4 regions of the Bradyrhizobium sp. 6(2017) genome follow, and region 4 is predicted to be linked to each of the others. Evidence: riboswitches for the same ligand, from Rfam matches in the RefSeq annotation. Region 4 holds a riboswitch; each other region holds the start of a gene.
The links. A riboswitch is a leader RNA that binds a small molecule or an ion and turns the genes downstream of it on or off. The one in region 4 is predicted to bind cobalamin.
Positions count from the first base shown of each region.

Region 1 (3,401 bases), 2.8 Mb from region 4:
AACGTTGCGCCGGCCTTCACCATGTAGGTGCGGCCCGGGAGCGGATAGGCCGAGAAGCGGCCATCCGTGAACGAGCTCGCGATGGCGTAGTCGTAATAGAGCGCGTTGAACAGGTTGTTGACGCTGAGCGACCAGAAGAAGCGATCAATTTGCCCGCTCAGCTTGATATCGGCGGTGGCGTTGCCGGGAATCCGGCTCTGGGTGTTGGCCTGGTCGTTGTCCATGATGCGCGAGCTCCAGGCGCGCGCGGTGGCGTCGAACACCAGATAGTTCTGCCAAATATTCCAGGTCACGCCGACATTGCCGGTATAGCGCGACACCAGCGGCACGTCGTTGCCGGCCCAGATGCCTTCGCGGAAGACCGCGCGGGTGATCGCCATGCCGCCGCGCAAGGTCACGCTGTCGCTGACCTTGAGCGAGGCGCTGGTTTCCGAGCCGTAGCGGCGGGTCGGATCGAGGTTGACGTTGTAGAACAGCACCGGGTTGAAATGGATCTCGTTCTCGAGATCCATCAGATAGACGCTGGTCTGGACCTGGAAGCGGTTGGTCCTGACCCGGAAGCCGCCCTCGACGTCTTCCGACGTCTGGGTCTTGAGCGCAAAATTCTGCGCGATGGGCAGGAAGGTCAGCGGGTCGAATGACGGACCCGATGCGACGCGCTCGTCGACGTCGGGCGTGCGGAATGCGCGCGCGGCGCGGCCGAACACCGAGAATGTGTCGGTGAAGCGATGCTCGACGCCGACATGGAGCGCATATTGCGTCTCGTTGCTGTCGAGCGGCGACGCCTGCGTGTCGAAGGCGAACGGCGCATTCGGGTCGTAGCGATCACGCGCCGAGACGCTGGTATTCTGGACGCGTGCACCATAGGCGAAGTCGGTGGTCGGCAGCAATCCGAGCGTGTGCTGCCAGTAGCCTGCCACGCTCTGCTGCTCGATATTGTAGATGTGGAAGGGGTCGACGCCCTGGAACGCGCCGCGTGCCTGACGGAACGTCGAATCGTAATAATCGATGCCGGTCAGGATCGTCGACGGCATCCCCAGCATCACGTTCTTGACGCTGAGCCGCGGCGTCAGCGACCAGGTCTCCAGCGCGGCATCGTTGTAGGTCGAGGCGAAGCTGATGGTCGGTACCGTGCCGAAGAAGCCGCTTTGGGTATCGCGCTGCCGCCAGCCGCCGTCGACGATCAGGTCGACGCCGTTGATCAGCGTCTTGGTGAAGCCGGCGGTGACGCTGGCGGTCTGCTGGTTGGCATAGTCGAACGGCGTGCTGCTGCCCCTGCGGTCGGTTTGCAGCTCGTTGATCCCGATCGACGGATCGACCAGCCGCCCGCCGGGCAGGCCGAGCTTCTGGTCGCTGCCCGTGACGGTGAGGAAGGCGGTCAGATCGGGCGTGGTGTAGTTGATGCTGCCGACGGCGTTGCGCTGGTCGAGCGCATTGTTGACGCGGTAGCCGTCGGACTTGATGCCGTTGCCGTAGAACGAGGTGGACCACGGTCCCGCATTGAGCGCCGCGGAGACGGCGGCCATGCGGGTGTTGAACGAGCCATATCCCGCCTCGGCTCTCATCGTCGTCGGCGGACCGCCGACGCCGGTCTTGGTGATGATGTTGACGACGCCGCCCACCGCATTGTCGCCGTAGAGCACGGCGCCGCTGTTGCCGCGCGTGATCTCGATGCGCGCGATCGAATCGAGCGGGATCGTGGTGAGGTCGAAGCCGGCCTTGTCGACGTCGTTGAGCCGGCGGCCGTTGAGCAGGAACAGCGTGTTGTCGGTGGCGAATGCCCCGAAGCCGCGCAGGTCGACCGCGGTCTTGGCGCCGTTCGGCCCGCCATAGAGCGTTTGCAGCTGCACGCCCGGCACCTGCGCGAGGATTTCAGGCAGCGACTGTACCGGCGAATGCGCGATGTCGTCGGCCGTGATCAGGGCCGAGGACGATCCGACAATGCCGGCGAACTGGCGGCCGCCGCTGGTGCCGCCCGTTCCGGTGGCCGTGCCTGTCCCTGTGGTGCCCGATCCGCTTCCGCCGCCCACATTGGTGCTCTCTGCGGTGCCCGGCGCCGGGCGGCGCGGCGCCGGCGCTTCGTCCGCGGCCGGCCTGGCGCGCGTGACGTTCTGATCGCCCGGCTTGGTGACTTCGATGGTCGGTAGCTGATCGGGAGCAGGCGCCTGCTGCGCCCGCGCGGCGGAGACAATAAATACAGGCGCGAGCATCGTCGTCGCGAGCAGCAGCGTGCGCCGCCAATGGAAAGAGAAAGTGAGCATAAGCGAGACCTCGGTAACGTCAGTGGCACGTCACCGCGAACCAGTCTCACCATCGTGCTAACAGCCTCAGGTGAAGCTCATGCCTGTACTCCCCGACCGGCATCTTCGCGTGTGACCACGGCTGACGGCAGGTCTCCTGGCTCGCGGGTCGTTACCCTTCGTCGCCTTCCCAGGACCGAGATTCCCAGTGGCCTGTGACGAAGGATTCACCGCATACAGTTGCGGGGGCAGCCGCGGCCTTGGGGAAGTTTCCCCGCACCGCATTCCCTTTTCATCTCGCTAAAGAACCGTCATGTTCATCTAGGGTTCGGCCGGGCAGCAAAGTCAATCCGGCGGAAGTCGGGCAATGGCTGGGCGGCCACGGTTTTTATCGAGTGTCGCTTGTCTGCCACGGCGATCGCTGTAAGAGCATGGATCCAATGAGCGTGCAGGATTTTGCCTTGGCGGCCGAGGTCGCGGCGCGGCGACGGTGGGGCGCCACCGCGGCGCTGCTCGCGCTTGTGGCGCTGCTGTGCGTGATCTCGCTCGGCATCGGGCCGGTGCGGCTGTCGCCGCTCGCGGTGACCGAGGCGCTGTTCGGCGGCGGCAGCGACGTGGCGCAGGTGATCGTGCGCGAAATTCGTTTGCCGCGCACCATTCTGGCGTTCGCAATCGGCGGCATTCTCGGGCTGTCAGGCGCGGCGCTGCAGGGCCTGCTGCGCAATCCGCTGGCCTCGCCGTCGCTGTTCGGCGCGCCGCAATCGGCGGCGTTCGGCGCGGTGCTGGTGATCGCGCTCGGCCTGGCCGACGTGCGCTCCTACGCGCTGCCGGTGGTGGCGATCATCGCCGCGTTCGGCTCGGTGTTCGCGCTGCTCGCGATCGCCGGCCGCAATGCCGGGCTGCTGATTCTGATCCTCGCGGGGCTCGCGATCTCGAGCTTTGCGGGAGCTGCGACCGCGCTGGTGATGAACCTCTCCAGCAATCCCTTCGTGGTGCTGGAGATCGCGTTCTGGCTGCTCGGCTCGCTCGAGGACCGCAGCTTTCAGCATGTCGCGCTGGCGTTGCCCTTCATCATCGCGGGTGCCGCGATCCTGCTCAGCCAGGCGAGCGCGTTCCGTGCGCTGACGCTCGGCGAGGAGGCGGCGCAGAGCCTCGGCGTCG
Region 1 covers NZ_CP049289.2:832,767-836,167, forward strand. Annotated here, with positions in the region: gene G6P99_RS03875 (TonB-dependent receptor) at 1-2,261, opposite strand, end outside; cobalamin riboswitch at 2,371-2,568, opposite strand; gene G6P99_RS03880 (FecCD family ABC transporter permease) at 2,681-3,401, shown strand, end outside.
Region 1: it holds a riboswitch for cobalamin, as region 4 does, so the genes downstream of both, G6P99_RS03875 (TonB-dependent receptor) here and metE (5-methyltetrahydropteroyltriglutamate--homocysteine S-methyltransferase) in region 4, are expected to answer to the same signal.

Region 2 (3,401 bases), 4.3 Mb from region 4:
CCGTCGGTGCGCCCGATGTGGATTTCATAGGCGCTGATCGGCTGAGATGTGGCAGCATGCACCGCGCTGACGCGCGTCAGCGTCTTCTGCTCGGTCATGACAGTTGTGATATCAAGAAGTCCGAGGCCGCGCGTTTCGCCGGCCGGGCCTTCGATCCCGTCGGGATCGGCGACGCTCTCGCCGAGCATCTGATACCCGCCGCAGAGGCCAAGGACATGGCCGCCGCGGCGATGATGCGCCAGGAGATCGATGTCCCAGCCTTGCGCGCGCAGGAAGGCGAGGTCGCCGCGGGTCGATTTCGAGCCGGGCAGGATGACGAGCCGCGCATCACCCGGGATGGCTTCGCCTGGTCGCACCATCACGAGATCGACGCCGGGCTCGAGCTTCAGCGGATCGAGATCGTCGAAATTCGCGATGCGCGACAGCGCAAGGAAGGCGATCTTGCACTGGCCGGGCTTGCGCGCGTCGGCGAGCCCGAGCGCGTCTTCGGCCGGAAGCTCACCGGCGCGGGTAAACCAGGGCAGTACGCCAAAGCCGCGCCACGCCGTGCGGGATTCGATCAAGCGGTAGCCGTCGTCGAACAGCGTCGGATCGCCGCGGAACTTGTTGATGAGAAAACCCTGGATCATCGCGGCATCCTCGGGATCGATCACCGCCTGGATACCGACGAGCTGCGCGATCACGCCGCCGCGGTCGATGTCGCCGACCAGCACCACGGGCACGTCAGCCCGGCGCGCAAAGCCCATATTGGCGATATCGGACTTACGCAGATTGACCTCGGCGGGGCTGCCGGCACCTTCGACCAGCACCAAATCGGCGCGATCCTTCAGCCGCGCAAAGCTCTCCAGCACCGCGCCCATCAGCGACGGTTTCATAGCGGAATATTCGCGCGCGCGTGCGGTCGCGATCCGTTTGCCGTGCACGATGATCTGGGCACCGACATCGCTCTCCGGCTTCAGCAGCACCGGGTTCATGTCGGTGTGCGGCTCGACACCGGCGGCGAGCGCCTGCAGGGCCTGCGCACGTCCGATCTCGCCGCCGTCGATGGTCACGGCCGCGTTGTTGGACATGTTCTGCGGCTTGAAAGGCAAGACGCGCAGGCCGCGTCGTCTGGCAGCGCGCGCCAGGCCCGCGACGATGAGCGACTTGCCCACGTCCGAACCCGCTCCCTGGATCATCAATGCGCGCGCCATGGCGATAACAGTCAGAACTCGACGCCCGGTTGGGCCTTGATGCCGGAGCGGAACGGATGCTTCACCAGCGTCATCTCGGTGACGAGATCGGCGATCTCGATCAATTCATCCTTGGCATTGCGTCCGGTGAGCACGACATGCGTCATCGGCGGCTTCGACGTGGTCAGGAAGTCGACGACATCGGCAATGGCGAGATAATCGTAGCGCAGCGCGATGTTGATCTCGTCGAGCACGACCATGCGCAAGCTCGGGTCTGCGATCAGCTGCTTGGCCTTCTCCCAGCCGGCCTGCGCCGCCGCGATGTCGCGCGCGCGATCCTGGGTCTCCCAGGTAAAACCTTCGCCCATCGCGTGGAATTGACAGAGCTCTCCGAAATGCCCGGTGAGCAGGCGGCGCTCGCCGGTATCCCAGGCGCCCTTGATGAACTGCACCACGGCGCATGGGAAGCCATGCGCCACGCAGCGCACGATCATGCCGAAGGCGGAGGAGGACTTTCCCTTGCCGGCGCCGGTATGAACGATGATCAGACCCTTTTCGCCGCTCTTGGTCGCCATGATCTTGTCGCGGGCGACCTTTTTTTTCGCCATCTTGGTCGCGTGGCGCGCATCCAGCGAAACCTCGCTGCTGACGACCTCGTCTTCGGCGCCGTTTTCTTCAGAAATCATGACGTTCCTTCGGCTTGACAAGTTCGAGCCACGGACGAATGGTGGGCCCGCGTTGGTTCCTGTCCTACGACAGGCGAAGAGGGAATGCGATAGGGCTCAAGGTGGGCCTGAAAAGCAGCCGCCCCCGCGACCGTGACCGGAGAGATGCCCAAAGCCACTGATTCCTTGTCGAGAATCGGGAAGGTGGGCATCGAGGGAGAAATCCTGCTCCGCAAGCCGGGAGACCTGCCAACGCAACGTGTTGTGAGACCGGCGGACGGGGTGTTCCGCGACGGGGAAACGAACCCATTCACAACGGTTCGTGTGCCTCTTCGCCTCCCGCTGTTAATCCAGGATGGGCGATGAGCGTTACACTTCATGTCTGCATCACCTGCCGCGCCGGCCAGACGCTGGCGGAAGGTGAGCTCGCGCCCGGTGCGCGCCTGTATGCCGCGCTTGTTGAGGCCGGCGTGCCCGATGACGTCAATCTTGTTCCCGTCGAATGCCTGTCGGCGTGCAGCCAGGGTTGCTCGGTCGCGCTCAGTGCGCCGGGGCGGTGGTCCTACGTCTACGGCCGCCTGTCCGCTGACAATGCCAGGGATGTGATCGCGGGCGCCACCGCCTATGCCGCGGCGCCTGACGGCATCGTGCCGTGGCGCAGCCGTCCGGAAATCTTTCGCAAGCAATCGCTCGCTCGAATCCCACCCCTTGCCGTCGTGCCGGAGGCCGCAGAATGACTACGCTCGCCAAGGTTCCGGTCACCGTCGTGACCGGTTTTCTCGGGTCCGGCAAGACAACGCTGATCCAGCATCTGATCCGCAACGCCAACGGCAAGAAGCTCGCGGTGCTGGTCAACGAATTCGGCAGCGAAGGCGTCGACGGCGAGATCCTGAAGTCGTGCGCCGACGCCAATTGTCCGGCCGAGAACATCGTCGAGCTCGCCAATGGCTGCATCTGCTGCACCGTCGCCGACGATTTCATCCCGGCCATGGAGCAGTTGCTCGCGCGCCGGGTGAGACCTGATCACATCGTGATCGAGACGTCCGGCCTCGCTTTGCCGAAGCCGCTGCTGAAGGCGTTCGACTGGCCGGAAATCCGCTCGCGGATCACGGTCGACGGCGTGATCGCGCTGGCCGATGCGGAGGCCGTTGCTGCCGGCCGCTTTGCGCCGGATCCGGCCGCAGTCGATGCACAGCGTGCGGCCGACGACAATCTCGACCACGAGACGCCGCTGTCCGAAGTGTTCGAGGACCAGATCGCCTGTGCCGATATCGTGCTGCTGACCAAGGCCGATCTCGCCGGAGCCGAGGGGATCAAGGCGGCCAAAGCGGTGATTGCGGCCGAAATGCCGCGCGAGGTGCCGATGTTGCCGATCGTCGACGGCGTCGTCGACGCGCGGGTCATCCTGGGACTCGAGGCCGCCGCAGAGGATGATCTCGCATCGCGGCCGTCTCACCATGATGGCGAAGCCGAACACGAGCACAATGATTTCAACTCCGTAGTGATCGATCTTCCCGAGGTTTCGGATGTCGAGGCACTGGTGGCTTCGATCAAGGGGCTGGCG
Region 2 covers NZ_CP049289.2:3,788,516-3,791,916, forward strand. Annotated here, with positions in the region: gene G6P99_RS17575 (cobyric acid synthase) at 1-1,193, opposite strand, end outside; gene cobO (cob(I)yrinic acid a,c-diamide adenosyltransferase) at 1,205-1,858, opposite strand; cobalamin riboswitch at 1,895-2,105, shown strand; gene G6P99_RS17585 (DUF1636 family protein) at 2,200-2,574, shown strand; gene cobW (cobalamin biosynthesis protein CobW) at 2,571-3,401, shown strand, end outside.
Region 2: it holds a riboswitch for cobalamin, as region 4 does, so the genes downstream of both, G6P99_RS17585 (DUF1636 family protein) here and metE (5-methyltetrahydropteroyltriglutamate--homocysteine S-methyltransferase) in region 4, are expected to answer to the same signal.

Region 3 (3,401 bases), 3.2 Mb from region 4:
CGCGGCCAGGCGCTCGCCGTCGGTGAGGCGCGGAAAGGCCACGTACATCATGACGAGGCCGGAGATGAACCACATCGCAAACAAGAGGCAGGTCGCGATGCCGATCCAGCGATGGACGACATACAGCCATCGCCGCCCTCGCCGGACCAGAGTGTTGCGCATGATCAGAACTTCACGTTGACGGAGAGTTCCGCGGTGCGCGCCATGCCCAGCAGCCACTGCCCGGCATAGGGCGACGTCACCGCGTAGACCTTGTCGAACAGATTGTAGACGCGGAACGCAACCGTGGTGCGGTCATCCGGCTTCCACCTGACACCGCCATTGACCACATTGTAGCCCGGCCGCAACTGGGTGTTGGCAAGGTCGGAGTACATCTGGCCGACGATCTGGACGCCGCCATAGACCGACCAGTTGGATGCGAAGTCCCAGGTCAACCAGACGTTCGACACCTGCTGCGGTACGTTGATCGGAACGTTGCCGGCATAGCTGACGAGCTTTCCGCTCACCAGCTGGCTGTTGTTGTCGTACTTCGCCTGCAGCAGCGCGACATTGGCGTCGACACGCCAGCCATAATCCAACGCCAGTCCGACCGATGCCTCGACGCCGCGCGATGATTGCTGGCCGACCTGCAATGCGAGGCCGACGGGATTGTTCGGATCGGCAACGAGCAAATTGTTCTTGACGATCTGATAGCCCGCCAGCGTCCACTCGCCGCGCCCGCCCAGGAACGACTGCTTGACCCCGAACTCGGTCTGCTTGCCGGTGGCGAGCTGGAAGGTCTTTTGCGTGGCCGACAGCGAGATCAGATTGCCGACCGGATCGACGCCGACCGCATACTGACCATAGAACGCGAGGTTCTTGATCGGTTCATAGACCACCCCGGTGCGCCAGCTGGCGCCCGAGAGCGCGACGTCAAAACTGTTCGACGGCGTCCGATAGTCGGTGCGGTCGACCTCGGGGCGATCGTACCTGACGCCGGTGACGAGCGACAATTGATCGGTCAGCAACAGACGATCCTCCGCAAACAGCGCGTATTGATTGACGATCGCATTGAAGCCGGGCGATGTCGCAGTGGTCGTCGCGAAGAACGATCCGGGATCGAAGACGTAGGGGTTGACCGACGACGCGCCGCCAAACGGCGAGTTATTGGTGTGGGTGAAGTCGATGTGGTTAACGTCGAATCCCGCAACGAAGCGGTTCTCGAGGCCGAAGATGTGGCCGCTGAAGGTCGCGTCCATCCGGTTGCCGGCCTGCTTCTGGTCGTGGAAGATCTCGATATAGTTGCCGCGATCGATCAGATTGGTCTTCGGATTCCAGGTGTAGCTCTCGATGTCGCGCCAGTGCCGCTCGCTGGTCAGATAATAGAGCGTGTTGTTGATCTTGATGCCGTCGGCGACGTCCCACTCGGTCTTGAACTGGGTCCAGCTGTCCTGATAGCGGATCGTGCTGTCCAGCGCGTTGTAGTTCTTGAAGCGCAGCGCGTCCTGGATCGCGCCGTTGATCAGCGGCGTGCCGAAATAGCGCGACGGGCTGCGGTCGCCATAATCCTCGGAGAGCGTGAAGGCGAGATTTTCCGACGCCTGCACCCGCACCGCGGCCGAGACCACCGCATTCGAGGTCTTGTCGCGATCGACCCAGCCGTCCGACATGTTGCCGGTGGCATTGATCCGGTAGGACACATTGGGATTGATCGGACCGGTGCTGTCGACCGAAAGCCGCCGCGTCATGTTGCTGTCGAGCGAGACCTCGGCTTCGTTGTAGGGCGTGCCCAGCGGCTTTTTCGGAATTACGTTGATGACGCCGCCGATTGCGCCTTCGCCGTATAGCACCGAAGCCGGGCCGCGCAGCACCTCGATGCGCTGCGTCGACCAGGTATCGTACGGGAACGTCAGGGTTCCCGAGCCGATATAAAAGCGCGTACCGTCATACAGCGTCATCACCGAATTGCTGCCGGCAAAGCCGCGGGTGCTGAACGACAGGCCGCCATTGCCGGGAGCCGGCGTTGCGATGAACCCGGCCGCGTCCTGGGTGACGGCATCTGTGACATTATGCTGGCCGCGTTCGGCGATGGTCTGCGACGTGATGATCTCGACGCTCGCCGGCGTTTGCAGCGGCGTTAGATTCAGACGGCTGCCGGTGCTCCCCGGCGTGGTGGCGTTGAGCGTCGGCGACGCCGATCCCGAAGCGCCCGACGCTGCGGCGCGCGGTGTGTTGCCGGTTGCCGCGGCCGGTACAGGTCTGGAGCGTGGCCGCGACGACGACGCCGAGTTGCTGCTTCGCGCCGCGGGCTTGGGCTTTTCGGATGCCGAGGGCGAGACCTCGATCGGATCGAGCCTGGTTGGTGGCGGTGTTTGTGCTCCACCTTCAGCCGGCAGCAGCAGCGATGACAGGGAGCAAACGAGGCCGAGGCGCCAGCGGCGCGCAACGGGAGAAGACGGAGACATGAAAGGACCCGCGGTAACGTGGCACGTCACCGCGAACGCGGACTGGCGCATTGCCCAAAAGGCAGTGCTCCGATCCCACCAGGACGCCCCCGCCCGATGTGCTCGCGTGTGACCACGACTGACGGCAGGTCTCCTGGCTCACGGGTCGTCGCCTGTCGACGCCTTCCCGGACCGAATGGTCCAGTGGCAAATTGACGAAAGGCTCGCCGTTTACAGTTGCGGGGACAGCTGCGGCATTGGGGTTACCCTCGCACCGCATTCCCTTTTGATCCCCGAAGGGAACCGTCGGCGGAAACGATAGGTGGTGCGGGATGGGCTGTCAATTCGGCGCGATTGTCGCGCACGTGCTTTGCGGGACGGTGCTGCGGCGATGACACACGGCTTGTATCGCTGACGCGGAGACCTCCTTAACCCGTCTCCTGAGGAGCCGCGTAGCGGCGTCTCGAAGGATCGACGGCCCGGCTGGTGGCCGTGCACCCTTCGAGACGCGCTACGCGCTCCTCCAGCGACAAAGGCAAAGCCTTTGCGCGGGGGTGACGGAAAACTCAGGTAGCTTCGACGCAGCCTGCCATGATCGCATCGATCTCGGCGCGCGAGAGCACACCTATCTCGGCGATGAACACGATTCGCGTGCGCGGCACGCCGGGTGCCGGCACGCCGCCCGCAGCCAATGTCGCGCGTCCGCCGGCGAGTTGAAACACTGTCAGTCGCCCAGGCTGCTCCACCGTCTCGAACAATCCCTTCGCCCGCGCGAGTTTCGGCGCCAGCCTGCCGATCGCCTGCTGCAAGCGCGGCAACCGCACCGGCCGCTCCGACGTCCAGCTCAGCGTCTCGAACCGGTCGGACACCGGCCGTCGTGGCGCGGTCTCGCGCGGCGCCGGCAAATGATCGATATCCGCCGGAAGCAATAGTTCCGTCGGCACCTCGCCATGCAGCGCATCGACCACGACCGCCGCC
Region 3 covers NZ_CP049289.2:1,241,322-1,244,722, reverse strand. Annotated here, with positions in the region: gene G6P99_RS05865 (peptidase) at 1-162, opposite strand, end outside; gene G6P99_RS05860 (TonB-dependent receptor) at 165-2,444, opposite strand; cobalamin riboswitch at 2,551-2,746, opposite strand; gene G6P99_RS05855 (CobW family GTP-binding protein) at 2,990-3,401, opposite strand, start outside.
Region 3: it holds a riboswitch for cobalamin, as region 4 does, so the genes downstream of both, G6P99_RS05860 (TonB-dependent receptor) here and metE (5-methyltetrahydropteroyltriglutamate--homocysteine S-methyltransferase) in region 4, are expected to answer to the same signal.

Region 4 (3,401 bases):
GTTCGGATAGTTGTAGTTCCTGAACGCGTCGAGCAGTTCCATCTTCGAGCGCGAAGTCTCAATCGAGATGACATCTGCGTCCATTGCAGCAATCGCATGGATGATGTCGTTGAATTCTGAGTAACACATGTGGGTATGAATCTGAGTTTGTTCGGCGACGCCCGATGAGCAGATGCGGAAGCAATCTCCAGCCCACTCGAGGTAAACGGTCCACTGCGCACGACGCAATGGCAAGCCTTCGCGTAGTGCAGCCTCATCGATCTGGATCATGGAAGCACCCGCATTCTCGAGATCGCCGACTTCATCTCGAATTGCGAGCGCAATCTGACGGCAGACTTCGCTTCGGGGAATATCCTCGCGAACGAACGACCAGTTCAAGATCGTTACTGGTCCGGTCAACATCGCCTTCATCGGCCTTTTGGTTAGCGACTGCGCATAGCGCCACCAGTCCACCGTGATCGGCTTCGGCCGCGAGACATCTCCAAACAGGATCGGCGGCCGGACACAGCGCGAGCCATAGGATTGCACCCAACCGTTTTTGGTAAATGCGAAGCCGGAGAGTTGCTCGCCGAAGTACTGCACCATGTCATTGCGCTCAAACTCGCCATGGACGAGCACGTCCAGACCGATGTCTTCCTGCCAACGTACGGCGCGCGCCGTCTCTTCCTTGAGGAACTTGTCGTATTGCTCGTCGCTCATCGCGCCTCGCGCATGCGCCGCCCGGGTATTACGGACCTCTGAGGTCTGAGGAAACGATCCGATCGTCGTGGTCGGGAACGCTGGCAGCCCGAAGCGCTTGCGTTGGATCTCGGCCCGACTGGCAAATGGGCTGGCGCGCCGGCGCATGGCCTGGTTGATCGCACTCAGCCGGACAACGACATTGGCATCTCGGATCTTCGGCGACGTCCGGCGGACGGCTGCGGCACACTCCGATTCCGCAAGAGCTTTCGCAACATTCTGGTCGCCTGCGAGTGCCCGCGCCAAGGTCGCAAGCTCACGCATCTTCTGAACCGAGAAAGCAAGCCAGCTCTTGACGTCGGAGGCGAGCCCGGTCTCGAGTTCAACATCGACCGGCACATGAAGCAGCGAGCAGGATGGGGCGATCTGTACGCGGTCCTTACCAAGCTTCGCAATCGCGGGGTCCAGTCGCTGGCGGAGCGCCGACAAATTCGATCGCCAAACATTCCGACCGTCTATGACGCCGAGCGACATGACGAGGTCACTTCGGCCGCTCGCAATGATCTGGCTCAATAACTCTGGCGCGCGAACCAGATCGACGTGAAGCCCGGCAACAGGCAGGCGCAGGGCAGCGTCCAGATTGTCGCAGAGGCCACCGAAATAGCTTGCAACCATGATCTTGATGGCCGGCCCTTCCTTTGCGAGCCGGCCATAAGCATGTACCAAGGATTTTCGCGAACTCTCATCCAGATCAAGGACTAGCCAAGGTTCGTCGAATTGAACCCAATTTGCCCCGCGTTTGGCCAATTCCTTCAAAAGCTCAATATAGACCGGTATCAGGTCATCCAGCAGTGACAGTGGCTGGAACGCAGGATCGGCACTCTTGCCAAGCTTCAAGAATGTAACCGGCCCGATCAGGACAGGGCGCGTCTGAAAGCCAAGGGCCTTGGCTTCCTCGTACTCCTCGATTGGTTTGCGAGAGGATAGTCTGAAAGTCTGCCCCGGGTGAAATTCCGGGACCATGTAATGGTAGTTGGTGTCGAACCATTTGGTCATCTCCTGCGCGGGTGCGCCATATCCACGCGACGGGTGACCGCAACTCCCATCCTGACCGTCGCATTGTGACCCGCGTGCCATGGCGAAGTATGTCTTGAGCGAAATGGATCCGGCATTCGTCTCGTAGACTTCTGGGATGGCACCAACCATGACACTGGTGTCGAGCACCTGGTCGTACAGCGAGAAATCGTTCGATGGGATCACGGTGACACCGAGAGACCTCTGGCGAGCCCAATTTGCGGCACGTAGGCCAGCTGCATCCTCGAGCAACTGCTGTTCGGCGATTTTTCCGGCCCAGTAACTTTCGAGCGCAACCTTGAGCTCTCGCCTTGGACCGATGCGTGGCGTTCCGAGTGTGGCAACCGGAAGAGAGAGTAGAGACATAGCGTTAACCCCATATTGGGGGCAAAGGCCATGGCGGACGCAGGCAGAAGAAGTCGCGCGAGCGACCGCTGCTTGGCGCACCACCGGGACACCCCGCCCGTGGACGAAGATAGTGTCGGGGCAGGTCTCCTGGCTCGCGGCTCAGCGCTGCTGTCCGGCCTTCCCGAAACCGTCAGGCTTCAGTGACTTCGTTGGACAGCGGCTCGCCGCTCACAGTTGCGGGGACAGCGCCGGCATTGACACCGGCTTCCCTCTTAGCTCCGGCCTAATGAGACCGGAGAACCTCGACACCTTCAATTATCGGCAAAAGGGATGTTCCGTCAACCTCGCGAATTCATGTTGCGATCTGCTAATGTGCCTAGCGGCATGCCCACCGTTCATCCTCGATGCAGAAGTCGCTCTGCAATCACGGACATCGGATGACATCCCGAAAGTCCCTCCGCGCGGGCAGCGACAAATCCGAATACGCCGCCTTTGCGCCGAGGACCACTTGGTCGAACAGACGGCTTTCATGCAAGCTGGCCCCGGTTCATCAAGCACGGCGCGCTGCGCTGCCTTCTCCAAGCAATCAACGATCCACCGAATAAGATAGCATACGCGGCGCGAGGTGTTTCTGTGATGCCAGCCATTTCTGGTAGGCGTCACTCGGACACTTTTTGGCGATACTGCCCAGGCAAGCATATCAACCAAACCAAGGAGACCGGCTCGCAATGAAAATGGCTGTTTGGAGTGCCCTCGGTGTCTTTGCTGTTGCCGTCTCTGTTCGGATTGATGGTAAGACCGCTCTTGAGTAACACCGCTCGACAGATTCTCTCGAAACTATTGATCGGCTCAAGCCGAGGCTAGCACGGCTCAGCGCCTCTACCTGCTTGCGGAGGACAGGACTTGCGTCGAAGCCGCATCTTCCGGTCGATTGAAGAGCACGATATGCGCCGGCCGACACGAGCGATCGCGCATGCCAGCGAGTGAATGCTATCATCTCGCCCGCCTGCTTAAAGCGTGCACTTCGGCGGCGTCTGTTCTAAACGCCCGCCGCTGATGGGCGGTTTCGTATCGTTGTGGGCCCTTGAGTGCCAAGCACATCTGCCTGGCGCTGCAACTAGCACTTCAGGACTGTCGCATAGTCGCGAAGGAGCGCCAATCGCGTGTGGATAGAGCCACGACGTTCAAAACCGAACGACGGGTTCGATGGTAGACAATCTGCTCTAGCCCGTCTTATTCGTCAGAGGGCGCCTGAGAGGCTGGCGAGCGTGGTGTAAAGCGCTAATGCGGCGTAGGATTCG
Region 4 covers NZ_CP049289.2:8,066,849-8,070,249, forward strand. Annotated here, with positions in the region: gene metE (5-methyltetrahydropteroyltriglutamate--homocysteine S-methyltransferase) at 1-2,118, opposite strand, end outside; cobalamin riboswitch at 2,221-2,420, opposite strand.